2 regions of the Streptomyces gobiensis genome follow, and region 1 is predicted to be linked to the other one. Evidence: riboswitches for the same ligand, from Rfam matches in the RefSeq annotation. Region 1 holds a riboswitch; the other holds the start of a gene.
What was found. A riboswitch is a leader RNA that binds a small molecule or an ion and turns the genes downstream of it on or off. The one in region 1 is predicted to bind glycine.
Positions count from the first base shown of each region.

Region 2: another riboswitch for glycine. It lies ahead of gcvP (aminomethyl-transferring glycine dehydrogenase); the one in region 1 lies ahead of gcvT (glycine cleavage system aminomethyltransferase GcvT).

Region 1 is NZ_CP086120.1:4,216,079-4,231,025, forward strand. Features, by position in the region: gene katG (catalase/peroxidase HPI) at 1-1,959, opposite strand, end outside; partial or broken gene test1122_RS19740 (transcriptional repressor) at 2,001-2,251, opposite strand; gene test1122_RS19745 (Fur family transcriptional regulator) at 2,446-2,856, shown strand; gene test1122_RS19750 (AAA family ATPase) at 2,903-3,598, opposite strand; partial or broken gene test1122_RS19755 (IS5/IS1182 family transposase) at 3,630-3,858, shown strand; gene test1122_RS19760 (L-serine ammonia-lyase) at 4,054-5,451, opposite strand; gene glyA (serine hydroxymethyltransferase) at 5,586-6,863, opposite strand; gene gcvH (glycine cleavage system protein GcvH) at 6,908-7,282, opposite strand; gene gcvT (glycine cleavage system aminomethyltransferase GcvT) at 7,400-8,539, opposite strand; glycine riboswitch at 8,568-8,685, opposite strand; glycine riboswitch at 8,686-8,791, opposite strand; gene test1122_RS19780 (hypothetical protein) at 8,948-9,577, opposite strand; gene test1122_RS19785 (enhanced serine sensitivity protein SseB) at 9,734-10,528, shown strand; gene test1122_RS19790 (enhanced serine sensitivity protein SseB C-terminal domain-containing protein) at 10,606-11,382, shown strand; gene test1122_RS19795 (ABC transporter substrate-binding protein) at 11,541-13,205, shown strand; gene test1122_RS19800 (ABC transporter permease) at 13,293-14,297, shown strand; gene test1122_RS19805 (ABC transporter permease) at 14,297-14,947, shown strand, end outside.
Region 2 is NZ_CP086120.1:5,529,507-5,544,453, forward strand. Features, by position in the region: gene test1122_RS25745 (MerR family transcriptional regulator) at 1-595, shown strand, start outside; gene test1122_RS25750 (DNA polymerase IV) at 651-2,123, shown strand; gene test1122_RS25755 (PRC-barrel domain-containing protein) at 2,033-2,416, opposite strand; glycine riboswitch at 2,552-2,649, shown strand; gene gcvP (aminomethyl-transferring glycine dehydrogenase) at 2,838-5,735, shown strand; gene test1122_RS25765 (DUF5999 family protein) at 5,831-6,037, opposite strand; gene test1122_RS25770 (hypothetical protein) at 6,343-6,930, opposite strand; gene test1122_RS25775 (glutamate-cysteine ligase family protein) at 7,405-8,901, shown strand; gene test1122_RS25780 (CPBP family intramembrane glutamic endopeptidase) at 8,925-9,737, shown strand; gene test1122_RS25785 (PhzF family phenazine biosynthesis protein) at 9,758-10,579, opposite strand; gene test1122_RS25790 (EamA family transporter) at 11,002-12,018, shown strand; partial or broken gene test1122_RS25795 (DMT family transporter) at 12,181-13,131, shown strand; gene test1122_RS25800 (pyridoxamine 5'-phosphate oxidase family protein) at 13,108-13,782, opposite strand; gene test1122_RS25805 (aminotransferase class I/II-fold pyridoxal phosphate-dependent enzyme) at 13,831-14,947, shown strand, end outside.

The DNA.
Region 1 (14,947 bases):
CCCGGGAGTCGTGGTGAAGACGCCGAGCGGTGGCTGCTGGTAGTTCGCGTCCAGGACACGGAGGCCACCGACGAGGACGGTCAGCTCGGGGGCGCTCAGGGTCAGCAGGTTCGCCCGGTCGATCAGCAGGTACTCGGCCGGCAGCCGGTTGCCCTTCCCGAGGTAGTTGCGGAACCCGTCGGCGGCCGGCTCGAGCGCGGCGAACGACTCCACGTCGGTCTGCTCCTGCGACGCGTCCACGCGGCCCGGCGTGAAGGGGACCTCGACGTCGACGCCGGCGTCCTTGGCGGCCTTCTCGACGGCCGCGCACCCGCCGAGCACGATCAGGTCGGCGAGCGAGACCTGCTTGCCGCCGGTCTGGGCGGCGTTGAAGGCTTCCTGGATCCCCTCCAGGGTGTGCAGCACTGTCGCCAGCTGGTCGGGGTCGTTGACCTCCCATCCGCTCTGCGGCTGGAGGCGGATGCGCGCACCGTTGGCGCCGCCGCGCTTGTCGCTGCCACGGAAGGACGAGGCCGACGCCCACGCGGTGGACACGAGCTGGGACACCGACAGGCCTGAGGCGAGGATCCGGCCCTTGAGAGAGGCGATGTCCTCGGCGTCGACGAGCTCGTGCGCCACCGCGGGGAGGGGGTCCTGCCACAGCAGCGTCTCGGCCGGAATCTCCGGGCCGAGGTAGCGCACGATCGGGCCCATGTCGCGGTGGGTCAGCTTGAACCACGCCCGGGCGAAGGCGTCCGCGAACTCGGCGGGGTTCTCGAGGAAGCGTCGCGAGATCTGCTCGTAGGCCGGGTCGAACCGGAGCGAGAGGTCGGTCGTCAGCATCGTTGGGGCGTGGCTCTTCGACGGGTCGTGGGCGTCGGGGACGGTGCCTGCCCCGGCGCCGTCCTTCGGCCTCCACTGGTGCGCACCCGCGGGGCTCTTGAACAGCTCCCACTCGTAGCCGAACAGGATCTCGAAGAAGCTGTTGTCCCAGGTCACCGGGGTGTTCGTCCATGTGCCCTCGAGACCGCTGGTGATCGTGTCGCCGCCCTTGCCGGTGCGATAAGAGTTCCTCCAGCCGAGGCCCTGCTCCTCGAGCGGGGCGGCCTCGGGGTCGGGGCCGACGCTGTCCGCCGGGCCCGCGCCGTGGGTCTTGCCGAAGGTGTGGCCGCCCGCGATCAGGGCGACCGTCTCCTCGTCGTTCATCGCCATCCGGCGGAACGTCTCACGGATGTCGCGGGCCGCGGCGATCGGGTCCGGGTTGCCGTTCGGGCCCTCCGGGTTGACGTAGATGAGGCCCATCTGGACCGCGCCGAGGGGGTTCTCCAGCTCACGGTCGCCGGTGTAGCGCTCGTCGCCGAGCCAGGTGGTCTCGGGGCCCCAGTAGACGTCCTCGTCGGGCTCCCAGACGTCCGCACGACCGCCGCCGAAGCCGAACGTCTTGAAGCCCATGGACTCCAGGGCGACGTTGCCGGCGAGGATCATGAGGTCGGCCCACGAGAGGCTCTGGCCGTACTTCCTCTTGACCGGCCACAGCAGGCGGCGAGCCTTGTCCAGGTTCCCGTTGTCCGGCCAGCTGTTGAGGGGGGCGAAGCGCTGCTGGCCGGCTCCGGCACCGCCGCGGCCGTCGCTGATCCGGTAGGTACCCGCGCTGTGCCACGCCATCCGGATCATGAACGGGCCGTAGTGCCCGAAGTCGGCGGGCCACCAGTCCTGCGAGGTCGTCAGCACTTCCGCGATGTCCCGCTTCACTGCCGGGAGATCGAGGGTCTTGAACGCCTCGGCGTAGTCGAACTCCTCGCCGAGGGGGTTTGCCACGGCGGGGTTCTTGGCGAGAACCTTCAGGTTGAGCCGCTCAGGCCACCACTGACGGTTTCCGCCGCCCTGAGTCGGGTGCGGGGCGCGCCCGTGCGCGACCGGGCAGCCATCCGCACCCTCCGTTTTCGCGTCTGTGACGATTGCATCATGGTTCTCAGACATGGGAATCCTTCCGGACCAGGCGGATCACGGTGCTCATGAACTGCGGGTGAACAGTCGGGACACAGGCCCCAGTAGATGACCTCGGCCTCGTCGATCGGGAAGCCGTGGCCGTCGGACGCGATCAGGCAACAGGGGCCTCGTCGAACGCAGTTGACGTCGGCGATGACACCGCACGACCGGCACACGACGTGTTGGTGGTTGTCCCCGCCTCGACGCCGAGGTGATCACCGTCCCGGACGAGCTCGAGCAGCGTGACGCTGGCGGCCGTACCCCGCAAGTCGGCACCGCGCAGCTCCTCGGCGGTGTCCCGTCACGTCCTGTCTCCCGCCGTACTGGAGTCTTCCTGCCCCCTTGGCTATTGCCGGAACCGATCCTACGATGGACAGGGTCTAAGTCAAGAAGCGCATCAGGCCTGTATCCAATGGGAACTCGGACGTCCACGGGTGAACTTCGCGTATTCCACCGAACCTGGATAGGTGCACCGATATGAGTGACCTGCCGGAGCGACTGCGAGGGCGTGGCTGGCGGATGACCTCCCAGCGGCGTGTCGTTGCGGAGGTCCTCGACGGCGAACACATGCACCTCACGGCCGACGAAGTGCACGCCCGCGCGGCGCAGCGGCTGCCTGAGATCTCCCGGGCGACCGTCTACAACGCCCTGGGCGAGCTGGTCTCCCTCGGTGAGGTCATAGAGGTCTCCCCCGAAGGCCGCGCCAAGCGCTACGACCCCAACGCACACCACCCGCACCAGCACTTGGTGTGCTCCAACTGCGGCACCATCCGCGATGTCCACCCCACCGGCGATCTGCTCGCCGACCTCCCGACGGAGGAACGGTTCGGCTTCACGGTGTCCGAGGTCGAGGTCACCTACCGCGGGTTGTGCCCATCCTGCGCCTAGAACCGTTTCCTTGCGGACCTGGATACGCCCGTGGGGCACCCGCAGATCACGACGTCTCGAAACCGACCGCCCGCAGCCGACTCGCCGCGCCCCGGTCCAGCAGCACCACCGACACGCACCCCACCGGAACACGCCCCCGCTCGGCGTCCCGTACCAGCCGCCCCACCGCCCGGCAGTGGTGGGCGAAGGCGTACCGCGAGACGCCCCGGCCCCGCTCCCGCTGGCCGGCGAGCGCGGCCTCCGGCCGCACATCGAGCAGCAGCAGATGCAGGCCCCGGCCGCGCCGTGCCGCCTCCCGGGCCAGCCAGCGCCGCACCCAGGCCCGGGTGCCGCAGTCGTGGACGACGACGCTCCCGCCGGAGCGCAGCTCCCGCCACAGCCCGGCGTAGTGCGCGAGCCGTACCAGGGGGCGGTACACGGCGTACGGGAGGAAGCGCGGCATCCGCAGCGCCCAGCGGTCCCGGCTGTCCTGGGAGTCGATCCGGGACACCGCCACCGCCCGCTCGATCAGCGTGCTCTTGCCGCTGCCTGGCAGACCGGAGACCACAACCAGGTCACCCTCCTGGAAGGCCAGGTTCCGAGGCGTACGCCCCGCTCTGCCCCGCAGATCCCGTATGACCGGACCGGACCGCAGAGAACCGGTCCCCTCGCCACACAACGGCCCCGCCACCACGGCGGACCCCACCGCAGCAGAGCCCGACAGCTCCCGCACCACTACCCCCACCGACTCACCGCTCGTCATGGCGTACACACACAGAGACCGTAATGCGCGCAGGCTCAGGACCCGGCCGCAGGCCGTCCTCGCGGACCTCGCCTACTCATTCCGTGCCCTCCGCGGACCCCTCCGCCGCTGCGGCATCCGCGCAGTCATCCCGCAGCCCACTGATCAGACGGCCAACCGCCACAAGTAATGGCGCGGCCCAGCGATGCGAACCGACCAACTCGCCACCGCCTCAGGCCGCACTCCACCTCGCCGCCATCCTCATCTGTACCCGACGCTGACCCAAGAGACTGAGTCTAGCCGCGAGTTCGGGCCAGCCAGCCGGTGGCGGGTCTGCGGGTGACTGATCGTAACGGCCCGACCCGCCGCCGCTTCCGCCGACCTCGGCCGTCAGCAACGGGCGGTCACCCTCGCGCAGGCGCATGCGGCGCATCCCGAGGGACATCCCAGGGACTGTTCAGGGAGGGCCCCTCCCGTCAGCACTCGATGATGTTGACCGCCAGGCCGCCGCGGGCGGTCTCCTTGTATTTGACGCTCATATCAGCGCCGGTCTCCTTCATGGTCTTGATGGCCTTGTCGAGGGAGACATGGTGGCGGCCGTCGCCGCGCAGCGACATCCGGGCGGCGGTGATCGCCTTCACCGCGGCCATGCCGTTGCGCTCGATGCAGGGGATCTGGACCAGGCCGCCGACGGGGTCGCAGGTGAGGCCGAGGTTGTGCTCAATGCCGATCTCAGCGGCGTTCTCCACTTGCTCCGGCGAGCCGCCCAGCACCTCGGCGAGGCCGCCGGCGGCCATGGAGCAGGCAGAGCCGACCTCGCCCTGGCAGCCGACCTCAGCGCCCGAGATGGAGGCGTTCTCCTTGAAGAGCATGCCGATCGCGCCGGCCGCCAGCAGGAAGCGGACCACACCGTCTGCCCTTCCCGCGTCGCTGTCCCCGCCGGGCACGAAGTTGACGTAGTAGTGCAGCACCGAGGGGATGATGCCTGCCGCGCCATTGGTGGGGGCGGTGACGACCCGGCCGCCCGCCGCGTTCTCCTCGTTGACCGCCATGGCGTAGAGCGTCACCCACTCCATGGCGTGGGCCTCGGTGTGGCCCTCGGCGCGCAGCTGACGGGCGGAGGTCGCCGCGCGGCGGCGGACCTTGAGACCGCCGGGGAGGATGCCCTCCTGGGACATCCCCCGGGCCACACAGTCCCGCATGACCTGCCAGATCTCCAGCAAGCCCGCGCGGATCTCCGCCTCGGTGCGCCAGGCCTTCTCGTTCTCCAGCATCAGCGCGGAGACGGACAGGCCCGTCTCCCGGGTGAGCCGCATCAGCTCGTCACCGGTACGGAAGGGGTACGTGAGCTGGGTGTCGTCGAGCTTGATGCGGTCTTCGCCGACCGCGTCCTCGTCGACGACGAAGCCGCCGCCGACCGAGTAATACGTCTTCTCCAGCAGTGGGCGTCCCTCGGCGTCGTAGGCGAAGAGCGTCATGCCGTTGGCGTGATACGGCAGGGAGCGGCGCCGGTGCAGGATGAGATCGGTGTCGAAGGCGAAGTCGATCTCGTGGGCATCGCCGATCTCCGTGCCGAGCAGCCGCAGGCGCCCCGCTGAGCGGATACGGTCCACCTCGTCATCGGCGGTCTCGACATCGACGGTACGGGGGGAGTTGCCCTCCAGACCGAGCAGGACGGCCTTGGGCGTGCCGTGGCCATGGCCGGTGGCACCAAGGGAGCCGTAGAGCTCCGCGCGGACCGAAGCCGTCTGGGCCAGCACGCCTTCGTTCTTGAGACGACGCGCGAACATCCGGGCCGCGCGCATCGGGCCTACCGTGTGTGAGCTGGAGGGGCCTATGCCGATGGAGAAGAGGTCGAAGACGGAGAGGGCCACGTGGCGGACTCCTATGTCAGCGCTCGTGGTGTGAGCGGTGGTGCGACGGTGGACGCCTGGGCGCCCCGCTAGGGGTGGGCGGGGCGCCCAGGCAAGGATGCTGCTTGTTCTCTACTTGTTGTTCTCTGACGTGTTCAGGACTTGTTCAGGCCGGGGTACAGCGGGTGCTTCTCGGCGAGTGCCGAGACGCGCGTGGCCAGTGCCTTGGCCTTCGCCTCATCGAAGTCCGGCAGCAGCGCCTCGGCGATGATGTCCGCGACCTCCTGGAAGTCCTCCAGCTGGAAGCCACGGGTGGCCAGCGCCGGGGTTCCGATCCGCAGACCCGAGGTGACCATCGGCGGGCGGGGGTCGTTCGGGACGGCGTTGCGGTTCACGGTGATGCCGATCTCGTGCAGCCGGTCCTCCGCCTGCTGGCCATCGAGCTCGCTGTTGCGCAGATCGACCAGGACCAGATGGACATCGGTGCCACCGGAGAGCACGGAGACGCCCGCGTCCACCGCGTCCGGCCGGGTGAGCCGCTCGGCGAGTGCCTTGGCCCCCTCCAGCGTACGCTGCTGGCGCTCCTTGAACTCCTCGGTCGCCGCGATCTTGAAGGAGACCGCCTTCGCCGCGATGACATGCTCCAGCGGGCCACCCTGCTGGCCCGGGAAGACCGCGGAGTTGATCTTTTTGGCGTACTGCTGCTTGGAGAGGATGACGCCGCCGCGCGGACCGCCGAGGGTCTTGTGGGTCGTGGTGGTGACCACATCCGCGTGCGGCACCGGGTTGGGGTGCAGACCGGCGGCGACCAGGCCCGCGAAGTGCGCCATGTCCACCATCAGCAGGGCACCGACCTCATCGGCGATCCGCCGGAAGGCGGCGAAGTCGAGCTGACGCGGGTAGGCGGACCAGCCAGCGATGATCAGCTGCGGCCGGTGCTCCTTGGCGAGGCGCTCGACCTCATCCATGTCGACCAGACTGGTCTTCTCATCCACGTGGTAGGCCACCACGTTGTACAGCTTGCCGGAGAAGTTGATCCGCATGCCGTGGGTGAGGTGCCCACCGTGGGCCAGATCCAGGCCCATGATGGTGTCGCCCGGCTTGAGCAGGGCGAACATCGCCGCCGCGTTGGCGGAGGCGCCGGAGTGCGGCTGGACATTCGCGGCCTCGGCGCCGAAGAGCGCCTTGATGCGGTCGCGGGCGATGTCCTCGATGACGTCGACGTGCTCACAGCCGCCGTAGTAGCGGCGGCCGGGGTAGCCCTCGGCGTACTTGTTGGTCAGGACCGAGCCCTGGGCCTCCAGCGAGGCGACCGGAGCGAAGTTCTCCGATGCGATCATCTCGAGGGTGGACTGCTGACGGTGGAGCTCGGCGTCGACGGCGGCGGCGACGTCCGGGTCCACCTCATGGAGGGAGCTGTTCAGAAGCGACATCAGATCTTTGTTCCGATCGTGGTGTGCCGGGTGTGTGGGCTCAGTTAGCTGGTGAAGGCGGTGTACTCATCGGCGGAGAGCAGATCCTCCGGCTCTTCCGTGATCTTCACCTTGAACAGCCAGCCGCCCTCGAAGGGGGCGGAGTTCACCAGCGCCGGGTCGTCCACGACATCCTGGTTGGTCTCGGTGACCTCACCGGTGACCGGCGCGTAGAGGTCGCTGACCGACTTGGTCGACTCCAGCTCACCGCAGGTCTCACCCGCGGTGATGGTGTCGCCGACCTCGGGGAGCTGGACATAGACGACATCGCCGAGGGCGTTGGCCGCGTGCTCGGTGATACCGACCGTCGAGACGCCGTCCTCGGCGGCCGACAGCCACTCGTGCTCCTTGCTGTAGCGCAGCTGCTGGGGGTTGCTCATGACCTGGATTCTCCCGGATGAAGGGTGGTGGCTGTGAAAGGGGTCTTGACAGGTGGGACGGGCTCTACTGGTTGTACGGCTGTACCTGCTGGCTGTACCGGCGGTGCCTGCTGGGGTTCAGCGCTGCCGCTTGTAGAACGGCAGGGCGACGACCTCGTACGGCTCGTGGGTGCCGCGGATGTCCACGGCGACCCCCTCCGTACCGGGGGCGGCGTGCTCGGCGTCCACGTAGGCCATCGCGATCGGCTTGCCCAGGGTGGGTGAGGGGGCCCCGGAGGTGACCTCGCCGATCACCGTGCCGTCCGCGGCCACCACGGGGTAGCCGGCGCGGGGCACCCGGCGGCCTTCGGCGATCAGGCCCACGAGCTTGCGCGGGGGGCTGGTCTCGGCCCGCTTGGCGGCGGCCTCCAGCGGCGTACGGCCGACAAAGCGGCCGTCGTTTGTTGTCTTCTCGAACTTCACCACCCGGCCCAGACCGGCGTCGAACGGTGTCGTGGCGGTGGTCAGCTCATGCCCGTACAGCGGCATACCCGCCTCCAGGCGCAGGGTGTCGCGGCAGGACAGACCGCACGGCACCAGGCCGGCGTCCTCGCCCGCCTCGGACAGCGCGTTCCACAGCTTCTCGGCGTCAGCCGGGGATACGAAGAGCTCGAAACCGTCCTCGCCGGTGTAGCCGGTGCGCGCGATCAGCGCGGAGACCCCGGCGACCGTGCCCGGCAGGCCCGCGTAGTACTTGAGCCCGTCCAGATCGGCGTCGGTCAGGCTCCGCAGAATTCCGGCCGCCTCGGGGCCCTGCACCGCCAGCAGCGCGTAGGCGTCCCGGTCGTCCCGTACGGCCGCGTCGAAACCCCCCTGGCGGTCGGTGAGCGCGTCCAGCACCACCTGGGCGTTGGCGGCGTTGGCGACCACCATGTACTCCCGCTCGGCGAGGCGGTAGACGATCAGGTCGTCCAGGATGCCGCCGTTCTCGTCGCAGATCATGGTGTAGCGGGCCCGGCCGGGCTTGAGCGCTGACAGATTGCCCACCAGCGCGTAGTCCAGCAGCTCACCGGCGGCGGGCCCGGTCACGGTGATCTCTCCCATATGGGAGAGATCGAAGAGCCCGGCGCGGGTGCGTACCGCGTTGTGCTCATCGCGCTCGCTGCCGTAGCGCAGCGGCATGTCCCAGCCCGCGAAGTCGGTCATGGTCGCGCCGAGCGCGCGATGCACGGAGTCGAGGGCCGTATGGCGGGTGGTGTGACGGGGCGGTTCAGACATTTCTGGCTCCCAGGCAGGGGCGGACACGTCCTCCCCATCTGTCATCGGAACCTGAGAGGTTCGCCGCAGGCCCGTTCGGGCCACGGCTTGCACCTTGGGTGGGGATTCGCGCCTTCCCAGGCGCGAAACCCACTTTTCAGATCTGCCTCACCCGCGCGGTACGGGGCCTGAGAGATTCAAGGGAGGACTTGCTCCTTCGGCGCCCGGCACCCTCGTTGACCAGGGGTGCGGGGACTCTCCCGCGCAGGTTCAAACGGCCGGTATGGAGTTTGCGGGCTCATCATGACATGGGCTACGGGCGGGTGGCCATGCACACGGCCCGCCACCGGTGGGCAGTGGCGGGCCGTGTCCGGGGACACACCGGGGACGCAGACCGGGGACAGACCGGGAGAGGGGAGGGGAATCGGGTCAGCTCGGCAGCTCCGGCAGGTCCAGGTCTGACAGGTCCAGCTCCGGCAGGCCGTCGGTCGGCAGATTGGGGCGATCGGGCCGCTGCGGCGAGTCGCCGGAATTCGGCTGGGGCAGGTTGGCCCCGTCTCCCAGGCCCTGCAGCGCGTCCAGCAGGCTCTTGAGGACGTTTCCCAGCGTGGAGACGAGCTCGTCGAGGAGGTCGTTCGGCTGCGCTCCGGCGCTGACTCCCTTGCTCTGTTTATCCAGCTTGTCGAGCGTGTCCAGCATGGCCTCGACCTCGGCCGTGGACTCGTCGAACTTGCCCATCGGGTCCGTGACGGCCTCGATATGGCGGAGTTCCTTCTTGACGGCCCGGACGTGCTTGGTGACATCCGGCGTACGGCCGTCCTCTTTGGCCCTGACCACCTCACTGAGCAGAGCCATGGTGGCGGATCTGATGTCGCGTGCGGAGTCCATGAGTTCCGCCTGCCGACCGGTCGCATCGGCGCTCAGCAGCGAGGCGTGGGCGGCGGCGCGCAGGGATCGCTCCGCGGATGTCGCGGCGCCCGCGGCCACGGCGGGGCCGAGGACGAGAGCGCCCGCCAGCGCGGCGGCGAGAGCGGCGGAAGCCGTCATGTTCCGGTGCATGGGGCAGCACCTCCAATTCGTCAGAGTGGGAGTTCCACACTTCAACGGGGTTGCACGTTCCGCAACCGGACAGCGGCTGTACGTGACCATCCGGGTTACGCCACCGCCGCTGCCCCTCTTGTCGAGCTTGTCGTGGCCGCGGCTAGGGTTTCGCTTATGACCGCTCCGCAGCAGCCACAGCACTTCGGGCCGGGCCACGGCGGTGGCTGGCCCGGCAATGAGCTGGAGGAAACCCTCGCAGCGTCCCTCGGCGTCCCGGAGGCGGGCGCCCGGCTGCTGGAGGTGCTGGGCCGCAGCAGCCTGTGGGTGCCGCTGCCGGAGGGCGGCGGCCCGGACAGCTCCGACCTCGATCTGCCGACCATGCAGCTGGGTGATGCGCCCTACGTCCCGGTCTACAGCTCCGAGCAGCAGTTCCTGCAGTGCGTACGCACGCCGATGCCGTTCGCCATCGTGTCCGCCCAGGAGCTCGCGCGCGGACTGCCACCGCAGGTCGGTATCGCTGTGAACCCGGAGGGCGCGGTCGGTGTGCCACTGCCCCCGGCGGCGGTCGCGGAGCTGTGCAAGGACGGCGGCGCCGAGCGTATCCCCGGGGCACCGAGCGGCGCCCGAATGCGGCTGTTCGAGCCGGACTGGCAGGAGGACCCGGTGGACTTCCTCACGGCCGCCGCGGGCGAGTTCGCGATGTTCCCGCCGGTACGCACCGCACGGCGCGGTCTGGCCAGTGCGGAGGGCGATCCGCCCGCGCTCTTCATCGGGGTTGAGCTCGACCTGCTCGACCCGGAGTCGCGCCAGGGCGCCCATGACGCGCTGGCGCGCGCGCTCGGTCGCCAACCGGTCAAGTGGCCGGTGCAGTTGGTGCTGCTGGACGCGGCGCAGGATCCGGTGGTGGAGTGGATGCGCCAGTGTGTGCGGCCTTTCTACAGCCGGAGCCCTGCCGCTTCCGGCTCGTAAGCTGGTTGGATGTCGGGGGCGGGTGCGCACACGCGTGCCCTGGGGCAGGTGACCGAAGTTGAGAAGGGGCGGGCCACGTGAGCGCGGCTGAAAGCGTCGAGGAGCTGCTGCACCAGGTGTCGCCCGGTCGGTATGACGCCTACGAAGCGCTGCTGCGCGCCCTCGCCGACGGTCAGGTGTGGATGCTGCTCTGGCACGGCCGACCCGGTGCGCCCGATGCCCAGTACGGGAACATGGAGGTGGCCGGGCATGGCTACGCGCCCTGTGTCACCTCCGCCCAGGAGCTGGCGGCCTCCGGCTGGAACCGTGCGCACGAAGTGATCGGCGGACGGGACATCGCCGCCGCGCTCTTCCCCGACCGCTGGGGGCTCTGGCTCAACCCGCACGCACCGGGCGGCGGCGTCGGCGTCCCCTGGCTCGATCTGCGCCGGATCTCCGCCGGCCTGGACCGGCTGCCCGCCGGCCCGCTGCGCATCGGTGAACCGTCCCTGGACATCCCGCAGTTCTACGCCCAGCTCACCCACAACGCACAGCGCACCCCCGCGGTGCGCAGTCTGCGCCGGGCCTGGGTGCAGCCCGCCCTGGGCGCCGCGTACCTGGTGATCGGTCTGGATCTGTACGACGCCAGCCAGCAGGCCGTGGAATCGGTGCGCTTGATGATGAGTCAGTCCATCGGCGCGGTGCCCGACGGACTGCCGGTTTCCACGGTCGCGATGTCCGATGACTACGACCCGGTCGCGATGTGGCTACGGGCCAACTCACGCCCCTTCTTCGACCGTGACGCCCACGGCGCGGCCAACCCGAGCGCGGCCGCCGCACCCGGATACGGATACGGCTACCCCCGGCCGTACTGAGACTCCGGTACGGAAATGTCCAACTACCGCCTGTTGTCTGACAGGGCAGGGTCTCAGCTCGGTATCGCCGACATGAGAACGGTTCACACCTATGTAGATGCACAGTAATGTGCGGGCGACCAACATGTCTGAACCACCACTGACCCCTGAGGTGGAGTATGCGCATAGCCAGATCCCGGGTCGTCCAGACGATCGCAGCCACCCTTGCGGTCGGAGTGATTGCCACTGGATGCGCCAGCGAGCGAGGCGATGAAGGCAGCGACAAGCCTTTCGTGTTCGGCGCTCCTGGCGACCCAGCCGCTCTGGATCCGTCGATCACCAGCGACGGGGAGACATCCCGAGTCACCCGTCAGGCTTTTGAGGCTCTGCTTGAGCACGAGCCGGGCGGCACTGAAATCGTTGGCGGACTGGCCGAGAAGTGGTCGAGTAACGACGCAGGCACAGAGTGGACATTCAACCTCCGTAAGGGGGTCAAGTTCCACGACGGTGCGAAACTCACCGCTGAGGCGGTGTGCAAGAACTATGACCGCTGGTACAACTGGTCGGGGACTTACCAGCTCGACGCCCTCTCATACTACTGGCAGAAGGTCTTCGGCGGATTCGCGAAGAACGAGAACGAGGATATCCCCGAGGCCAACTACGACGGATGCACCGCAGCGGACGAACTGACCGCGGTCATCAAGGTCAAGAAGCCCACGGCCAATCTGCCGGGCGGATTCTCCCTGCAGTCGCTCGCCATCCATTCGCCCAAGTCCATTGATGCCTATGAGAAGGACAAGCCCAGCGGCAAGGGCGATGCGATCAACTACCCCAAGTACAGTCAGGAGGCCGGTACGGTCGCCGGCACCGGGCCGTTCAAGATAGTCAAGTGGAACAAGGGCAACAAAGAAGTCACTCTCGAGAAGTTCGATGACTACTGGAACGAGAAGGGCAAGGCCCGCATAGACAAGCTGGTCTTCCGCACCATCGACACCGAGGCCGCCCGCCGCCAGGCTCTGCAGAGCGGGGACATCCACGGCTATGATCTGGTCGCCCCCTCGGATGTGAAGACGCTGGAGAAGGACGGTTTCCAGGTCCCGGTCCGAAGTGTCTTCAACATCTTCTATCTGGCCTTCACCGAGGATTCGCACAAGGCCTTCGCCAAGAAGGACGTCCGCACCGCCGTCATGCACGCCATCGACCGCGAGAACATCGTGAAGACTCAGCTGCCGGAAGGCGGCAAGGTCGCCACCCAGTTCATGCCCGACACCATCGATGGCTACTCGGACCGAGTGAAGACGTACGCACATGACCCGAAGAAGGCCAAAGACCTGCTCGCCAAGGCGGGCGAAGAGGATCTGACGGTCGAGTTCTGCTACCCGACCGAGGTAACCCGCCCCTATATGCCGGCGCCCACCGACATGTTCCAGATCATGAAGTCCGATCTGGAAGGTGTGGGCATCAACGTCAAGCCCAAGCCGATGAAGTGGACCCCGGACTACGTCGACACCACCCGCGACGGTGGATGCCAGATCTACCTGCTGGGCTGGACCGGTGACTTCAACGACGGCTACAACTTCATCGGGACCTGGTTCGGCAACTACCAGAAGGAGTGGGGCTTCCGCGACGACAAGGTATTCGACGCGGTGAAGGCCGCAGGCAGCGAGCCGGATGCCGAGAAGCGGGTCGAGCTCTACAAAAAGGCCAACGAAATCATCATGGACTACCTCCCGGGCGTGCCGATCTCCTCATCGCCACCGGCCATCGCATTCGCCAAGGACGTGAACCCACCGAAGCTCTCCCCGCTGACGCAGGAGAACTTCGCTGAGGCTTCCTTCAAGTAACAGCACATCGCGCAGGTCCGCCCGGCCACGGCACGTCGGTGGCCGGGCGGACCTGGCTATGAGGGGAAAGAAAGGGGGCATCGCGGGGTGTTGCGTCTCATCGTTCGAAGACTGCTGCAGCTCATTCCCACCCTGCTCGGCCTGTCGGTTCTGCTGTTTCTCTGGCTGAACCGACTGCCGGGCGGTCCGGCGGCGGCCATGCTGGGAGAACGGGCGACCGCGGAGCAAAAAGCGCGGATCGAGGCCGCACTCGGGCTCGACCAGCCGGTGTGGGTCCAGTACGGCCGCTTTCTCAGGCGGCTGACCGAGCTGGATCTGGGGACGTCATCGCAGACCGGCCAGCCAGTGTGGGACGAGTTCGTCAGACGGTTTCCGGCCACGGTGGAGCTTGGTGTCTCGGCCATGGTGATCGCCGTCCTCCTCGGCATTCCGCTCGGGTACTTCGCGGCCCGGCGGCGCGGCAGCTGGCTGGATGTGACCGCGGTGTCCGGTTCCCTGATCGGCATCTGTATCCCGGTCTTCTTCCTCGCCTTCATCCTCAAGGCGATCTTCGCCGTCAACCTGGGCTGGTTTCCCAGCTTCGGCCGCCAGACCACCGGTATCAACGCCACCGAGGTGACGGGCTTCTACGTCCTGGACGGCATCCTCACCGGTGAGCTCGACGCGAGCGGCGATGCCCTGATGCATCTGGTGCTGCCCGCGCTGGCGCTCTCCTCCATTCCACTGGCCATCATCACCCGCATGACCCGCGCCAGCGTGCTGGAGGTGCTCAGCGAGGACTACGTCCGCACCGCTGAGTCCAAGGGCCTGCAACAGCGGGTGGTGCGCGGCCGGCATGTGATGCGCAACGCCCTGCTGCCGGTGATCACCGCCATCGGCCTGCTGACCGGTGGTCTGCTTTCGGGGGCGGTTCTCACCGAGTCGGTCTTCGCCTTCGGTGGCGTCGGCTCGTTCATCCGTACCGCCATCGATGCCCGGGACTACCCGGTGCTCGTGGGATTCATCATGTTCATCGCGCTGGCCTACGTCCTTATCAACCTGCTGGTTGACCTGGCCTACAGCGTTATTGACCCGAGAGTGCGGGTGCACTGATGAGTACCAGGACCGACAAGATAGACCGGCTCGCGGAGCTCACCGCGGAGCATGAGGCCACCAGCGGCGGCAGCCTGTGGGTCGAGGCCATGCGCCGACTGCGCGCCAGCAAGATGGCTCTCATCGGCGGCATCGTCATCGCGGTGTTCGTCGTCCTCGCCGTCCTCGGCCCGTGGATCGCCCCGTACGACCCCACCGCCCAGACCTGGCGCGGCGAGGTATTCCGCAACCAGGGCATCTTCGTGGGGGCGCGCGGCGAGAACTGGTTCGGACTGGACCACCTGGGCCGCGACGAGTTCTCCCGGGTGCTGGTGGGCGCGCGGCAGACGCTGCTCGTCGGCGTGGTGGCCACGCTGCTCGGCTTCACCGTGGGCGCCCTGATCGGCGGAGCCTCCGGCGCCGCCATGACGCTGGGCGGCAGGATCGGCCGCCGTATCGACACCGTCATCATGCGCTTCATCGACATGATGCTGGCGCTGCCCTCGCTGCTGCTCGCGGTCAGCATCGCGGCGATCATGGGGCAGAGCCTGCTGACCGTCATGATCGCCGTGGGGGTGGTGCAGATCCCCATCTTCGCCCGGCTGTTGCGCGGTGCGATGCTCGCCCAGGGCGGCTCCGACTATGTGCTCGCCGCCCAGGCGCTGGGGGTA
Region 2 (14,947 bases), 1.3 Mb from region 1:
CGACGGCAGGGCTGGCTTGGAGGGGAGCCGCACCTATCCGCTGTACGGGGCCCCGGCGCAGCCCGCTGCCAAGCCCGCCCCGGTGCCCGAGGCCCAACCCCGGGAACAGTTCGGCTACCGCGGTCCCACGGCCTGTGCCGCGGCGGGTATCACCTACCGGCAGCTGGACTACTGGGCGCGTACGGGCCTGGTGGAACCGAGCATCAGGTCGGCCTACGGCTCCGGCACCCAGCGGCTGTACAGCTTCCGGGACGTTGTCGTCCTCAAGATCGTCAAACGGCTGCTGGACACAGGGGTGTCCTTGCAGAACATCCGGGCCGCCGTCCGGCATCTGCGTGCCCGTGGCCTTGGCGACCTCACCCGGATGACGCTGATGAGTGACGGTGCGACGGTCTATGAGTGCTCCTCCCCGGATGAGGTGGTCGACCTTCTGCAGGGGGGCCAGGGCATCTTCGGTATCGCCGTGGGGGTGGTCTGGCGGGATGTGGAGAGCGCGCTGTCCCAGCTGCACGCCGAGCGCGTGGACACCGGCGAGACGCTGATCGGGAACAATCCGGCCGATGAACTGGCCCGACGCCGTAACCGGGCGGGCTGACCGGCGCGGCGCCGACAGAGGGCCGATGTCAGACCCATAGGGCAGCATCGACGGTGTGAGAGGCGCACCGACGATCCTGCATCTCGACATGGACGCGTTCTTCGCCGCCGTGGAACAGGCGGCGAAGCCCAGTCTGCGCGGGAAGCCAGTGATCGTCGGAGGAATCGGTCCACGTGGTGTGGTCGCGACGGCCTCGTATGAGGCACGCCGGTTCGGAGTGCACTCGGCGATGCCGACCGCACAGGCCCGAAGACGCTGCCCCAACGCTGCCTACCTCACCCCGCGCTTCGCCGTCTACCGGGAGGTCAGCGAGACCGTAATGGGGCTGCTCGCCGGGCTGTCACCGCTGGTCGAGCCGCTCAGCCTGGACGAGGCGTTCGTCGATCTGGAGGCGGGCGGCACACCGGCCACCTCGGTCGACGCACGGCGGACAGGGGAAGGACTGCGCAGCGCGATCCGGGCCGCCACGGGGCTGAGCGGCTCGGTGGGGCTGGCCGGGACCAAGATGCTCGCGAAGATCGCTTCCGAGCGTGCCAAACCGGACGGGCTCGTGGTCATCGAGCCGGGTGCGGAGCTGGAACTGCTCGCCCCCCTCCCGGTGCGTACGCTGCCTGGCGTCGGACCGGCCACCGCCGAGACCCTGCGGCGGGCCGGGATCACCACCGTGGGGGAGACCGCGGCGGCGGGGGAGGCGGAGCTGCTGCGGCTGCTCGGCAAGGCGCATGGGGCCTCGGTGTATGCCATGGCCAGGGGTATCGACGACCGGCCGGTGGTGGCGGAGCGGGAGTCGAAATCGGTCTCCGTCGAGGACACCTACGAGGTGGACGTCACCGACCGCACCCGGGTCCAGCTGGAGATCGGCCGGCTGGCGGAGCGCTGTGCGCAGCGGCTGCGGGCGTCCGGGCGCTCGGGACGCACCGTCGTGATCAAGGTCCGGCGCTACGACTTCGCCACGCTCACGCGTTCCGAGACGCTGCGCGGCCCCACCGACGACCCCTCGGTCGTCCGGGAGGCCGCCGCACGTCTGATCGAGACGGTGGACACCACGGAGGGCGTACGGCTGCTGGGAGTGGGCGTGAGCGGGCTGGCCGACTTCACCCAGGAGGACCTCTTCGCCCAGGCCACAGCCGAGCCGACCAGGGGTGATCAGGAGCTGTCCGACAGCGAGCCCCGCGCGGCGGACAGGGAGCACGGCGCCGGGCTGGTAGCCGCGCGGGGGCGGCCACAGCGGTGGCTGCCAGGGGCGGATGTGCGGCACACGGTGTACGGGCCGGGATGGGTCCAGGGCAGCGGAGTCGGCCGGGTCACCGTGCGTTTTGAGCAGCCGGGCTCAGCGCCTGGCAGAGTACGCACCTTTCCGGTAGACGACCCCGAGCTCGCCCCGGCCGAGCCGCTGCCACTGGTGCCCGGCCCTGCCACGGCGGCATCGGCGGCCGGTCAGTCATCCTCGGACCCGGCGATACGGCCGAATCCCTGGTCGGATTCCGGGCGTGCCGGATCGCCGCCGCTGGGCAAGTCCAGTCCGTAATGGTGATAAAGCTGGAGCTCCTGCTCGGGAGAGAGATGGCGGCCCACGCCGAAGTCCGGAGCGTCCTTGATAAGTGCCCGCTCGAACGGGACACGCAGCGTGTCGTCAACGACCTCGCTGGGTTCCAGGGGGACGAAGGCGTCACGGCTGAAGAATCCGGTGCGCACGGCAGCCCACTCCGGCTCTCCGGTGGCATCGTCGAGATACACCTCGTCAACTGTGCCGATCTTGGTTCCGTCCCGGTCAAAAGCCTTGTGCCCGATCAGGCTCCGTGGATCGATATCGGTCTGCACGGCCCCTCCAACTGGTAGCCATTGCTCCGTAAGAGTCCCTAAGGACAACGAAATGACACTTTTATCCTGCTGGCCAGTCGAGTACCTGGCCAGAGCCCCTGCGAACCCGTCGCTGGTAGGCTCGGAAATGGCTGTTGACCCCATGCGGGAGAGTCCTCCGGCGGCAGCGCCGGAGGCGCCGAAGGAGCAAACCCTCCCCGGAATCTCTCAGGCTCACGTACCGCACGGACGAGGTCACTCTGGAAAGCAGGGCGGGCAACGGACGGCACAGTGCCAAAGCCCCTCCTCACCGACGGTGAAAGCCGGACCGCGACCAGCGGGCCGGTGAAACTCTCAGGTTGAGATGACAGAGGGGGAGGCCGTCCGGGCACCCGCGCCAAGGTGCCCCTCGCAGGTCGCACAGACCAGGAGGCCTCCGCAGATGACCACAGACCGCATCTCCCTCGCCGAGCTTGAGCAGGGCACACCCTTTGAGCGCCGCCACATCGGCCCCGATGCCGAGGACCAGGCCAAGATGCTCGCCCAGGTCGGCTATGGCTCGCTGGATGAGCTGACCGCCGCCGCCGTGCCCGATGTGATCAAGAGCACCGAGGCCCTGGGGCTGCCGGGCGCGCGCAGCGAGGCTGCTGTCCTCGCCGAGCTACGCGGCCTCGCCGAGCGTAACCAGGTACTGGACTCCATGATCGGCTTGGGCTACTACGGCACCTTCACTCCGCCGGTCATCCTCCGCAATGTCATGGAGAACCCGGCCTGGTACACGGCGTACACCCCCTACCAGCCGGAGATCTCCCAGGGCCGCCTGGAGGCGCTGCTCAACTTCCAGACCGTCGTCGCCGATCTGACCGGCCTGCCGACGTCGGGTGCCTCGCTGCTGGACGAGGGCACCGCCGCCGCTGAGGCGATGGCGCTCTCCCGGCGCGTCGGCAAGGTCAAGAAGGGCGTCTTCCTGGTGGACGCCGACTGTCTGCCGCAGACCATCGCTGTCATTCAGACCCGCGCGGAGCCGGCCGGCGTCGAGGTCGTGGTCGCGGATCTGACCAACGGCATCCCGGCCGACGTCGCCGAGCAGGGCGTCTTCGGTGTGCTGCTGCAGTACCCGGGCGCTTCCGGGGCTGTGCGCGACCCGCGTGCCGTAATCGAGCAGGCGCACGAGATGGGCGCGATCGTCACCGTCGCCGCCGATCTGCTCTCCCTGACGCTGCTCACCTCGCCCGGTGAGCTGGGTGCCGATATCGCGGTGGGCTCCAGCCAGCGCTTCGGTGTGCCGATGGGCTTCGGCGGCCCGCATGCCGGCTTTATGGCCGTGCGTGAGCAGTTCGCCCGCAGTCTGCCCGGCCGCCTGGTGGGCGTATCCGTCGACGCCGACGGCAACAAGGCCTACCGTCTCGCGCTGCAGACCCGGGAGCAGCACATCCGCCGGGAGAAGGCCACCAGCAATATCTGTACCGCCCAGGTACTGCTCGCCGTGATGGCGGGCATGTACGCCGTCTACCACGGCCCGGACGGGCTGGCCGCCATCGCCCGTCGTACGCACCGATACGCCGCGCTGCTCGCCGAAGGGCTCAAGGCCGGTGGCGTCGAGGTCGTGCACGGCGTCTTCTTCGACACCGTCACCGCCCGGGTGCCGGGCCGCGCCGCCGAGGTGGTGGCCGCCGCCCGCGAGGCGGGTGTCAACCTGCGGCTGACCGACGCCGACCAGGTCGGAATCGCCTGCGATGAGACCACCGGACGCGACCAGCTCCTGGCCGTATGGGCCGCCTTCGGCGTGAGCTCCGATGTCCCCGGCATAGCGGAGCTGGACGCGGCGACCGGCGACGCGCTGCCCGAGTCGCTGCTGCGCGATGACGAGTACCTCGCCCACCCGGTCTTCCACCAGCACCGCTCCGAGACCGCCATGCTGCGCTATCTGCGCAAGCTCGCGGACCGGGACTACGCGCTGGACCGCGGCATGATCCCGCTGGGCTCATGCACCATGAAGCTCAACGCGACCACCGAGATGGAGCCGGTCACCTGGTCTCAGTTCGGGGCACTGCACCCCTTCGCACCGGTCGACCAGGCCGACGGCTACCTCACTCTCATCCGTGAGCTCGAGGACCGGCTCGCCGAGGTCACCGGCTACGACAAGGTGTCCATCCAGCCCAATGCCGGCTCCCAGGGCGAGCTCGCCGGTCTGCTGGCCGTGCGCGCCTACCACCGGGCCAACGGCGACCCGCAGCGCACCGTCTGCCTCATCCCGTCCTCCGCGCACGGCACCAATGCCGCAAGCGCGGTGATGGCGGGGATGAAGGTAGTCGTGATCAAGACCGGCGAGAGCGGCGATGTCGACGCGGAGGATCTGCGCGCCAAGATCGAGAAGTACGGCGAGGAGCTGGCCGTACTGATGGTCACCTACCCCTCCACCCATGGAGTCTTTGAGGAGGACATCACCGGCATCTGCGCGGCCGTGCACGACGCGGGCGGCCAGGTGTACGTGGACGGCGCCAACCTCAACGCGCTGGTGGGTCTGGCGAAGCCCGGTAAGTTCGGCGCGGATGTCTCCCACCTCAATCTGCACAAGACGTTCTGTATCCCGCACGGTGGCGGTGGCCCCGGCGTCGGCCCGGTCGGGGTGCGCGCTCACCTCGCCCCCTATCTGCCGAACCATCCGCTGCAGCCCGCGGCGGGTCCGGCGACCGGCATCGGGCCGATCTCCGCCGCACCGTGGGGATCGGCCGGGATCCTGCCGATCTCCTGGGCGTATGTGCGACTGATGGGAGCCGAGGGGCTGCGCCGTGCCACCCAGGTCGCGGTGCTCAGCGCCAACTACATCGCCAAGCGTCTTGAACCGCACTATCCGGTGCTCTACACCGGTCCGGGCGGCCTGGTCGCGCATGAGTGCATCATCGATGTCCGGCCGCTGACCAAGGTGACCGGCGTCAGCATCGACGACGTCGCCAAACGGCTGATCGACTACGGCTTCCACGCCCCGACGATGTCATTCCCGGTGGCCGGGACGCTGATGATCGAGCCGACGGAGAGCGAGGACCTCGCGGAGCTGGACCGCTTCTGTGAGGCGATGATCGCGATCCGCGCCGAGATCGAGAAGGTGGGCACGGGGGAGTGGAGCACGGAGAACAACCCGCTGCGCGGTGCCCCGCACACGGCGGCCCAGCTCGCTGGTGAGTGGGACCGTCCGTACAGCCGTGCGGAAGCGGCCTTCCCGGCTGGGGCTGCCGCCGCCTCGGACAAGTACTGGCCTCCGGTGCGGCGGATCGATGGTGCCTACGGCGACCGGAACCTCGTCTGCTCCTGCCCTCCGCTGGAGGAGTACGACGGCTGACCCGTGTCCCTGACATGTGAACTGCGAAAGGGCCCCCGGCGGTGCGCCGCTGGGGGCCCGGTTCTTTCCGGTCAAGGAGCCGCTGCGTGCTTGCGTCAGGCGGCGGTGGCGATCTGATCGGCGCCGAGCGGCCGGTGCGGGGCGATGATCTGCCCGTCCGGCAGCAGCTCACCGGTGTCCTCGAAGAGGAGAACGCCATTGCACAGCAGGCTCCACCCCTGCTCGGGGTGGTGCGCCACAAGATGGGCGGCCTCCCGGTCGGCGGAGTCGGCTGATGGGCAGGGTGGCTGATGCTGGCACATGATGGAGTTCTTTCGCTGCGTTGCGGTGTGTGTCCTGCGGCTTGAGTCGGTATTCATGGCCGCGCCCCCGTTTCGCTCTGTGTGTTGGTCCCCAGTGTCGTCCTGCGGAGGTCATTCCGCAGGCATTTCAAGACAGCGCTCCTCTTTAGAGCATGACGCGTCACCCGCGTGAGCGGTTGCCCACACAAGAACCATCTTTTCGGGTGGTAGGGGGGTCAGTTAGGACTAGTCCGCTCGGGGTGGACAGCAGAGCGCCCCGCGACCGGTGCGGTCGCGGGGCACGCTCACGCTCCTCCGAGGGGCCGTCAGGCCGGGGTGCGCAGCAGTGGGGCGGTTACCCGGTGGATCAGCAGCGGCAGCAGTCCATCCACCCGGTGCTGCCGGTCGGGAGCGATACCGGGGGGCGCCGGGGACAGCGGGACGAGGAGGTCTGCCGGAGCCAGGACGCCCGCAGCGGCATCGGCCTCGGTGTCTGCGTGCAGCCACAGCGTCAGCATGTAGAGCTCTGGTACGGACAGCAGCCGGGGCTGATATGAGGCGGTCAGCGACTCGGCGCGGCGCAGCGCGTTCTCGGTGGACGCGACATACGGGCCTTCACCGAACTGGGAGAAGACCCAGCCGTCCGCGGTGCACGTCGTCTCGGCCGTACCCACCGCGGCGCCCGAGCCGCGCAGCAGGAAGCGCCAGCCGGTCAGCCGGGTGCGGGGCGATGGCCCGGACCCGGCTATAGCGGTCAGGACATGTACGGGCAGCGGGAGTTCAGGCTTCAGGGTGCCGCGAGCGGCACGCAACGCGGGTGGAATGCGGGCACCACGGACCGCGGTGGGGGAACCGAGGGCCGCAAGAACACTGCGCAGGGCGGGCGCGGGAGCCGGGGGAGCGTGCAAGGGCATAGTGGGTCGCCTCTCACTTGGGAGACACGGTGGTGCGCGGCGGGGCGCGGACGACGCTGTCGGCGAACCGGAACCGCGCGGGGCGGGCCGGGAAGGCGTGAGGGAACCAGCACCGATGGGGCGTCACGTCACGGCCTCATGCACAGAGTTTATACGACACATGTTCAAGGAGTGTTTCCTCTAGCTGTCTTGCGTATTTCTGGCAAGGCTGTATTCAGACGGATTTTCAATCCGATATCTACGCTTCTGTGTAAGCGGCGGAGCCGTTGGCCTCGGAATGGAATACGTGCACGGTCGGCTGAATCTGGCCGGTGTTATCACGAGGAAATTGCGTGAGGCCCTGGACGCTGCCTTATGCCGCCGGAATGTGCCTGCACAGAGCCGTCCCGGACCACCTTACCCCGGGTGCCCGGGAGTTATCGATCACAACGCGGGGCATCATCCGGGCACGTCCAACCGAGGAGGGACCCATCGATGGGGGAGAAGGTCGCGGCCGACAGATTCGACCTGACGGATCGCCGGCGCTACCGGGACAAGCTCCACCAGTGCCTCCAAGGGCTGGACCGGCTGCTCGCACAGCGGCGCTTCGACCGCCCACGGAACCTCATGGGGCTGGAGATAGAGCTGAATCTCGCCGATGCCGACGGAATGCCCCGGATGATGAACGCGCAAGTGCTGGAGCGCATCGCCAGCCGGGATTTCCAGACGGAGCTGGGCCAGTTCAATCTCGAGGTGAATATCCTGCCGCACCAGCTGGCCGGGCGAGTCTTCGACCAGCTGGCCGAGGAGCTGCAGACCGGCCTGGCCTACGCCGACCGAAAGGCCCGGGAGGTCGCCGCACGGATCGTGATGATCGGTATTCTGCCCACCCTCACCAGCGATGATCTGGTCTCCGCGAACCTCTCGGCGGCGGACCGCTACACCCTCCTCAACGACCAGATCATGGCCGCACGGGGCGAGGAGGTCATGCTCGATATAGCGGGGGTGGAGCGGCTGACCTATGTCTCCGGGTCCATCGCCCCGGAGGCCGCGTGCACCTCGGTGCAACTGCATCTCCAGGTGACACCGGGGCGCTTCGCCGATGTGTGGAACGCCGCGCAGGCCGCCGCCGCAGTGCAGGTCGCCGTGGGCGCCAATTCCCCGTTCCTCTTCGGCCGCGAGCTGTGGCGGGAGTCCCGGGCACCGCTGTTCCTCCAGTCCACCGATACCCGTCCACCTGAGTTCAGCGCACAGGGCGTGCGGCCGCGGACCTGGTTCGGAGAGCGGTGGATCGAGTCGGCGTACGACCTTTTCCTTGAGAATGTGCGCTATTTCCCCGCGCTGCTGCCGATATGCGATGAGGAGGACCCGCTACGGATCATCGATGACGGTGGCATCCCGTCCCTGGCCGAACTCGTGCTGCACAACGGCACTGTCTACCGCTGGAACCGGCCTGTCTACGGCATCGCCGACGGGGTACCGCATCTGCGGGTGGAGAACAGGGTGCTGCCGGCCGGGCCGACGGTGACGGATGTGCTCGCCAACACCGCCCTCTACTACGGGCTCGTGCGCGCGTTCGCCGATGAACAGCGCCCGCTGTGGACGCGGATGCCCTTCGCCGCGGCGAAGGAGAACTTCGACGCCGCCTGCCGCCACGGCATCGACGCACGGCTCCACTGGCCGCGGGCAGGGTGGGCCGGCGGCCTGACGACCGTTCCGGTGGACCGGCTGGTACGGGAGGAGCTGCTGCCGCTGGCCGCCGCCGGGCTCGACGCCTGGGGAGTGGAGCCCGCTGACCGTGACCGCTATCTCGGAGTCATCGACGAGCGCTGCCGCCGCCGCACCAACGGGGCCGCATGGCAGGCGGCCGCCTACCACCGGGCACGGGAGGGCGGTCTGGACCGGGAGAAGGCGCTGGCCGCAGCGGTCCGCCGGTACTGTGAGCTGATACGCACCGGAGAGCCGGTGCACAGCTGGCCACCAGGGCCCTAGCCGTCGCTGAACTGGAGGCAGGCGTGCGGTCACAGCCACGCGAAACGACGCTCTCCCTGCCCGAGGACGGCCTGTCGCGACAGCACCTGCACCACGAGACCCTGCTGGTGCTGGCCCTCTCGCTGGGCGCCAGCGCGGTTTCGGCGCTGATCAGTTTTGCCGGGTCACTGACCAAGCCGGGAGGTCTGAAGGACCAGGCCGCGACCCTCAACAGATCACTGGCCCCGGACCGCCCCTGGCTCGACTTGTCCTGGCAGCTCTTCGGGATCACCACCGCGCTGGTGCCGGTTCTGCTCGTCGCCCATCTGCTGACGCGCGAGCGGCCGGGTGGCCGGACCGGGATGCGCGCGATCGGCTTCGATCTGCGGCGGCCCCGCTTCGACCTGGGCTGGGGTGTGCTGGTCGCGGCGGGGATCGGCGGCAGTGGGCTGCTTCTCTATCTGGGCGCGCGGATGGCCGGGTTCAATCTCACCGTGGTCCCCGAGTCGCTGCCGGAGGTGTGGTGGAAAATCCCGGTGCTGATCCTGTCGGCGATGCAGAACTCCGTCGTCGAGGAGGTCATCGTCGTCGGCTATCTGCTGCGCAGACTGGATCAGCTGGGCTGGAGCCCGATGGCGGCACTCGCCGCGAGTTCGGTGCTGCGCGGCTCGTACCACCTGTACCAGGGGATCGGTGGCCTGGTCGGCAATATGGCCATGGGCGTGATCTTCGTCTGGCTGTACCGGCGCTGGGGGCGGCTCGGTCCGCTGGTCGCGGCGCACGCGATGATCGACATCGTGGCCTTCACCGGCTACGCGCTGCTGGCGCGCAAGGTGGGCTGGCTGCCCACGGCCTGATCCGCCCCCGGTGCGGTACGTCAGAGCCCGGTGAGCAGTTCCCCGTCGATGACGGTGACGGCGGTGCCGGTCAGCAGTGTGCGGTCCTCGCGCAGCATGGTGCGTACCAGCCCCGTACGTGCTGACACCTGCAGGCCCGTCAGCTCGGCACGGTTCAGCCGGGCGGACCAGAAGGGCGCGAGGGCCGTGTGTGCGCTGCCGGTGACCGGATCCTCATTGACGCCGACGGCCGGGAAGAAGCCGCGGGATACGAAGTCATAGTCGCCGGCGGGGTCGTCGGCGCGTGCGGTGACGACGAAGCCGCGTCCGCCGAGCCGGGCCAGCGCGGGGAAGTCGGGGGCCAGTGAGCGGACGGTCTTCTCATCGCCCACCTCGACCAGATAATCGCCGACCTGAGGACCCGTGTAGTGGGTGGACAGAGCCTGCACGCCCAGCGCCGTGGCCGCCTCCTCGGGCAGCGGCGCCGGGGTCAGCGGAGCGGTCGGGAAGTCCAGGGTGATCGACCCGTCCGCAGCGGTATCGGCGCTGAGGACACCGCTGCGGGTGGCGAACCGGACGGTGCCGGATGCCCGGCCGGAGGTGTGCAGGACATGGGCGGTGGCGAGGGTCGCGTGACCGCACAGACTCACTTCGGCAGCCGGGGCGAACCAGCGCAGTGCCCAGTCTGCTTCGGAACCCGGGGCCAGCGGGTGGGCGTAGGCGGTCTCGGAGAGGTTGACCTCGGCGGCGAGCCGCTGGAGCTGCTCATCCTCGGGGAAGGGCCCGGAGTCCAGCAGCACCACGGCGGCCGGGTTCCCGGCGAAGGGACGGTCGGTAAAGGCGTCAACGATACAGATCTTCATGACCGCTGAGCGTAGAAGTCCACCGACGGCGCGGGCCAAGGCCAATTCGCGGGAACTGGACCGGGATTGGTTTGCCGACAGGAGGCCCGGCGCGGCGATGAATCGTCACCGGGGGTGACGGCGGAAGGCCAGGCGTCTCCGGAGCACTGCCCGTGGTGGCCGACGGTGTCGCGCCGGGCTGGTCCCCGGCGGCGGCCACGGCCATGGTGGGCGCCTGGGAACGGGCGGGGGCGCGCGGCCGCCCACGGGCCGAGGGAGTTGACTCTTCGCGGCGCTGGCCGCCGATCCTGGCTGCCGGGCGGCCGAGGTGCTGGACCGCGCGGGTGTCGGCCGGGACGCGCCGGCCGCACGGCTGCTGGACAGGGGCCCGTGTCAGGGGTGAAAGGGTCGACACTCATGATGCCGATGGGCATGATGACCGGGTGCCTGCCTCGAACACCGTCACCTCCGTGCGCTCCGGCCGGAGCGTTGGCCTCAGCCTCGCGCTCTTCTCGGCCTTCGCCTTCGGCGGCTCCGGCGTAGCCGCGAAGCCACTGATCGAGGCGGGTCTTGACCCACTGCACGTGACCTGGCTACGGGTCGCTGGAGCCGCCCTCGTGATGCTCCCGCTCGCCTGGCACCACCGCGGGCTGCTGCGGGAACGCCCCGCGCTGCTGGCCGGGTTCGGGCTCTTCGCGGTCGCTGGCGTACAGGCGTGCTACTTCGCGGCGATCTCCCGTATCCCGGTCGGTGTCGCGCTGCTTATCGAATATCTGGCACCCGCACTGGTGCTGGGCTGGGTGCGCTGTGTGCAACGGCGGCCGGTAACCCGGGCGGCGGGCGTGGGTGTGGTGCTCGCTGTGGGTGGTCTGACCTGCGTCGTCGAGATCTGGACCGGGCTGAGCTTCGATCTCCTCGGACTGCTGCTCGCCCTTGGCGCCGCCTGTTGCCAGGTCGGCTACTTCATCCTGTCCGACCACGGCAGCGGCGACCCGGACGGCCGCCCGGCGCCGGACCCGATCGGTGTCATCACCTATGGGCTGCTGTTCGGCGCCGGGGTGCTTACGATCATCGCCCGCCCCTGGGGCATGGAGTGGCCGGTGCTCGGCGGCAAGGCCGCGATGGACGGAACCCCGGTGCCTGCCGCGCTGCTGCTGGGGTGGATCGTGCTGATCGCGACGGTGACCGCCTATCTGACCGGAGTGGTGGCGGTCCGCCGTCTGTCCCCGCAAGTGGCGGGGGTTGTCGCCTGTCTTGAAGCGGTCATCGCCACGGTGCTCGCCTGGGTGCTGCTCGGCGAGTACCTTTCGGCCGCACAGGTCCTCGGTGGCGCTGTCGTTCTCGCCGGTGCCTTTGTCGCGCAGAGCTCGACGCCCAGGGCCGCCCCTCCAGAGCCGGTGGCGCTGGGCGGAGCGGCCGAGCCCGTAGCCGAGTTGCCCGCGGAGGTCCAGGCCTCGTAGGGTGCCGGTCGTGCCTTTGACTGTGCTTCCGCCGCCCGCCGCGTAAGGCGGGCAAGCCGAGGAAGACCGCGCCGGAGTCCCATGTCGGACCGCCCGCGCAGGTCGTAGCTGCCCGCATACGGGATCACGCGACCCTTCCATGTCTTCCGCGGGAGCACCTCCATGCAGTACCACCCTTCCCCGACCCCGCCTGTGGGCCGGGGGCTGATCTTCGTCATCATCGCCGCGACCACCTGGGGCACCGCCGGTGCGGCCGCCGCGCTGCTCTTCGACACCAGCGGGCTCGGCCCCATCGCACTGACCTTCTGGCGAGTGGCCGGCGGACTCGCCCTGCTGCTGGCCGTACGGGCGCTGCGCCGACGGCCTGCCGCGGCACCGGTTGGCGAGCCACGCCGTCGCCGCATCACCCGGATCGCCCTCACGGGCCTCGGCTTCACGGTCTTCCAGGTCGCCTACTTCGCCGCCGTGGAGGCCACCGGACTGGCGGTCGCCACGGTGATCACCCTCGGCGCGGCGCCGGTGCTCGTCGCGCTGGGCGCCCGGGTGTGGATGGCCGAGCGGCTCGGCCGGGGCGGAGCGCTCGCGGTCGTGTGCACCCTCATAGGGCTGTGCGTGCTGGTGCTCGGCGGCGCCGACGGCTCCGGCACGGTGCGTCCGCTGGGTGTGGCCTACGCGCTGCTCTCCGCTCTGGGCTACTGCGCCATGACCCTCTACATCCGGCACCTGGGACGTACCGGCGGTGCGGGCGATCCCTTCGCCACCAGTGTCTCCGCCTTCGCGGTCGCGGCGGTGCTCTTGCTGCCGCTCGCCGGAGTGGAGGGGATGTGGCCGCAGGCGGAGGGGCTGGGCCGCTCGCTGTGGCTGATGGCCTACATCGCGGCCGTCCCGACCGCCCTCGCCTACGGGCTGTATTTCGCCGGGCTCGCCGTGGTGCGGGCCGCCACCGCCTCGCTGATCGTGCTGATCGAGCCGGTTACGGCCGCGCTGATCGCGGTGACCCTGCTCGGCGAGCACCTCACCGTCCCCACCGTCGTCGGAACCGCGGTGCTGCTGGCGGCGGTGACGGCGCTCGTACTGGCCGAGGCCCGGTCAGCGGCGGGCGTAAGCCGTGAGGTAGCCCGGAACCGGGACCGAGACATCGAGGTCGTCGGCCGGGACCGGGGCGCCGTAGGACGTGGCGACTGGGAGGACACCGCTCCAGTGCGGGAGTGACAGGTCCTCGGGATCGTCGTTCGGGCCGCCGTCGCGGACCTTGGCGGAGACCTCGTGCAGGTCGAGCACGAGGACCGCGGTGGCGGCCAGCTCCTTGGCGTTGGCCGGGCGGACGTCCGCCGCCCGGCCCGGCACCACATGGTCGACCAGGGCGTCAAGTACACGGGCCTTCTCGCTCTGGTCGGTCAGTGGCCGGGCGGTGCCGTGGACGACCACCGAGCGGTAGTTGAGGGAGTGGTGCATCGCCGAGCGGGCCAGCACCAGCCCGTCGACATGGGTGACGGTCACACACACCGGCAGCCCCGGACCGGCCTGTCCGGCGGCGCGCAGCGGCCGGGAGCCGGTCGAGCCGTGCACATAGAGCCGCTCGCCGATACGGGCGTAGAGGGTGGGCAGGACAACGGGTGCGCCGTCGCGGACGAAGCCCAGATGGCACAGATAGCCCTCGTCAAGTATCGCGTGCACCAACTCCTTGTCGTACGCGGCACGTTCGCGCGCCCGGGTGGGGACGGTGCGCTCGGTCGGCGCGTAGGAGTCCGCGGTGACGGCCATGGTGCTCTCCTCTGGTGGTTTATTATGCACTAGTGCATAATCTGGTTTGTGCTAGGAGAGTATCGGATTGCCGGGCGGCGCGCAGCTGAGATCGCCGCAAGCGTGGAGCGAGGGGTGGGCTCCGGTGAGCTGCCGCCGGGACAAGTCCTGCCTCCCATGCGGGAGCTGGCCGCTCAGCTCGGGGTGAACCCCAACACCGTCGCCGCCGCCTACCGCACCCTGCGGGAGCGGGGCGTCATCGAGACCGCCGGGCGCCGGGGAAGCCGGGTGCGTGCCAGGCCCGCCAGTACGCCACGGGAAGCGATCCGGGTCGAGGCGCCCGAGGGGGTGCGCGACATCTCGCAGGGCAACCCCGACCTGGCCCTGCTGCCCGCCCTCGGCGCCGCCCTCGCCGCGGCCGCCGCGCGCTATGCCCAGCGGCCCTCGCTGTACGGTGACCCCGCCGTCAGCGCGGAGCTGGTCCGTATGGCGCGCGAGGCCTTCGCCGCTGACGGAGTGCCCGAGGCGCCGGTCGCTCTCGCCTCCGGCTCCCTCGACGCCATCGAGCGGACCCTTACGGCACACCTCAAGCCCGGCGACGCGGTCGCCGTCGAGGACCCCGGCTGGGGCAGCCTGCTCGACCTGGTCCCGGCGCTCGGGCTGCGTGCCGTCCCCGTCACCGTCGACGACGAGGGACCGCTGCCGGAGCGGGCCGACCATGCGCTGCGGCGAGGGGCCCGGGCTCTGGTCGTCACCGACCGGGCGCAGAATCCCACCGGCGCCGCGGTCTCCGCCGAGCGCGCCGACGCGCTGCGTGAGGTGCTCGCCGCTCACCCCCGCACCGTGCTGATCGAGGACGACCATGGGCACGGCATCGTCGATCTCCCGCTGTATCCGCTCGCGGGCAGCACCGACCACTGGATCCTGATTCGCTCCACCGCCAAGGCATACGGCCCCGATCTGCGGCTCGCCGTGGCCACCGGTGACGCGGTGACCCTCGACCGGTTGCAGGGCCGGCAGCGGCTCGGCCCGGGGTGGGTCAGCCACCTTCTGCAGGACGCTGTCACTCATCTGTGGCAGTCCCGGGCCGTGGACGCCGGGGAGACCGCCCGTTCCTACGGCCAGCGACGGGACGCCCTCATCGCGGCACTGGCCGACCGGGGCGTGCCGGCGCACGGCCGCAGCG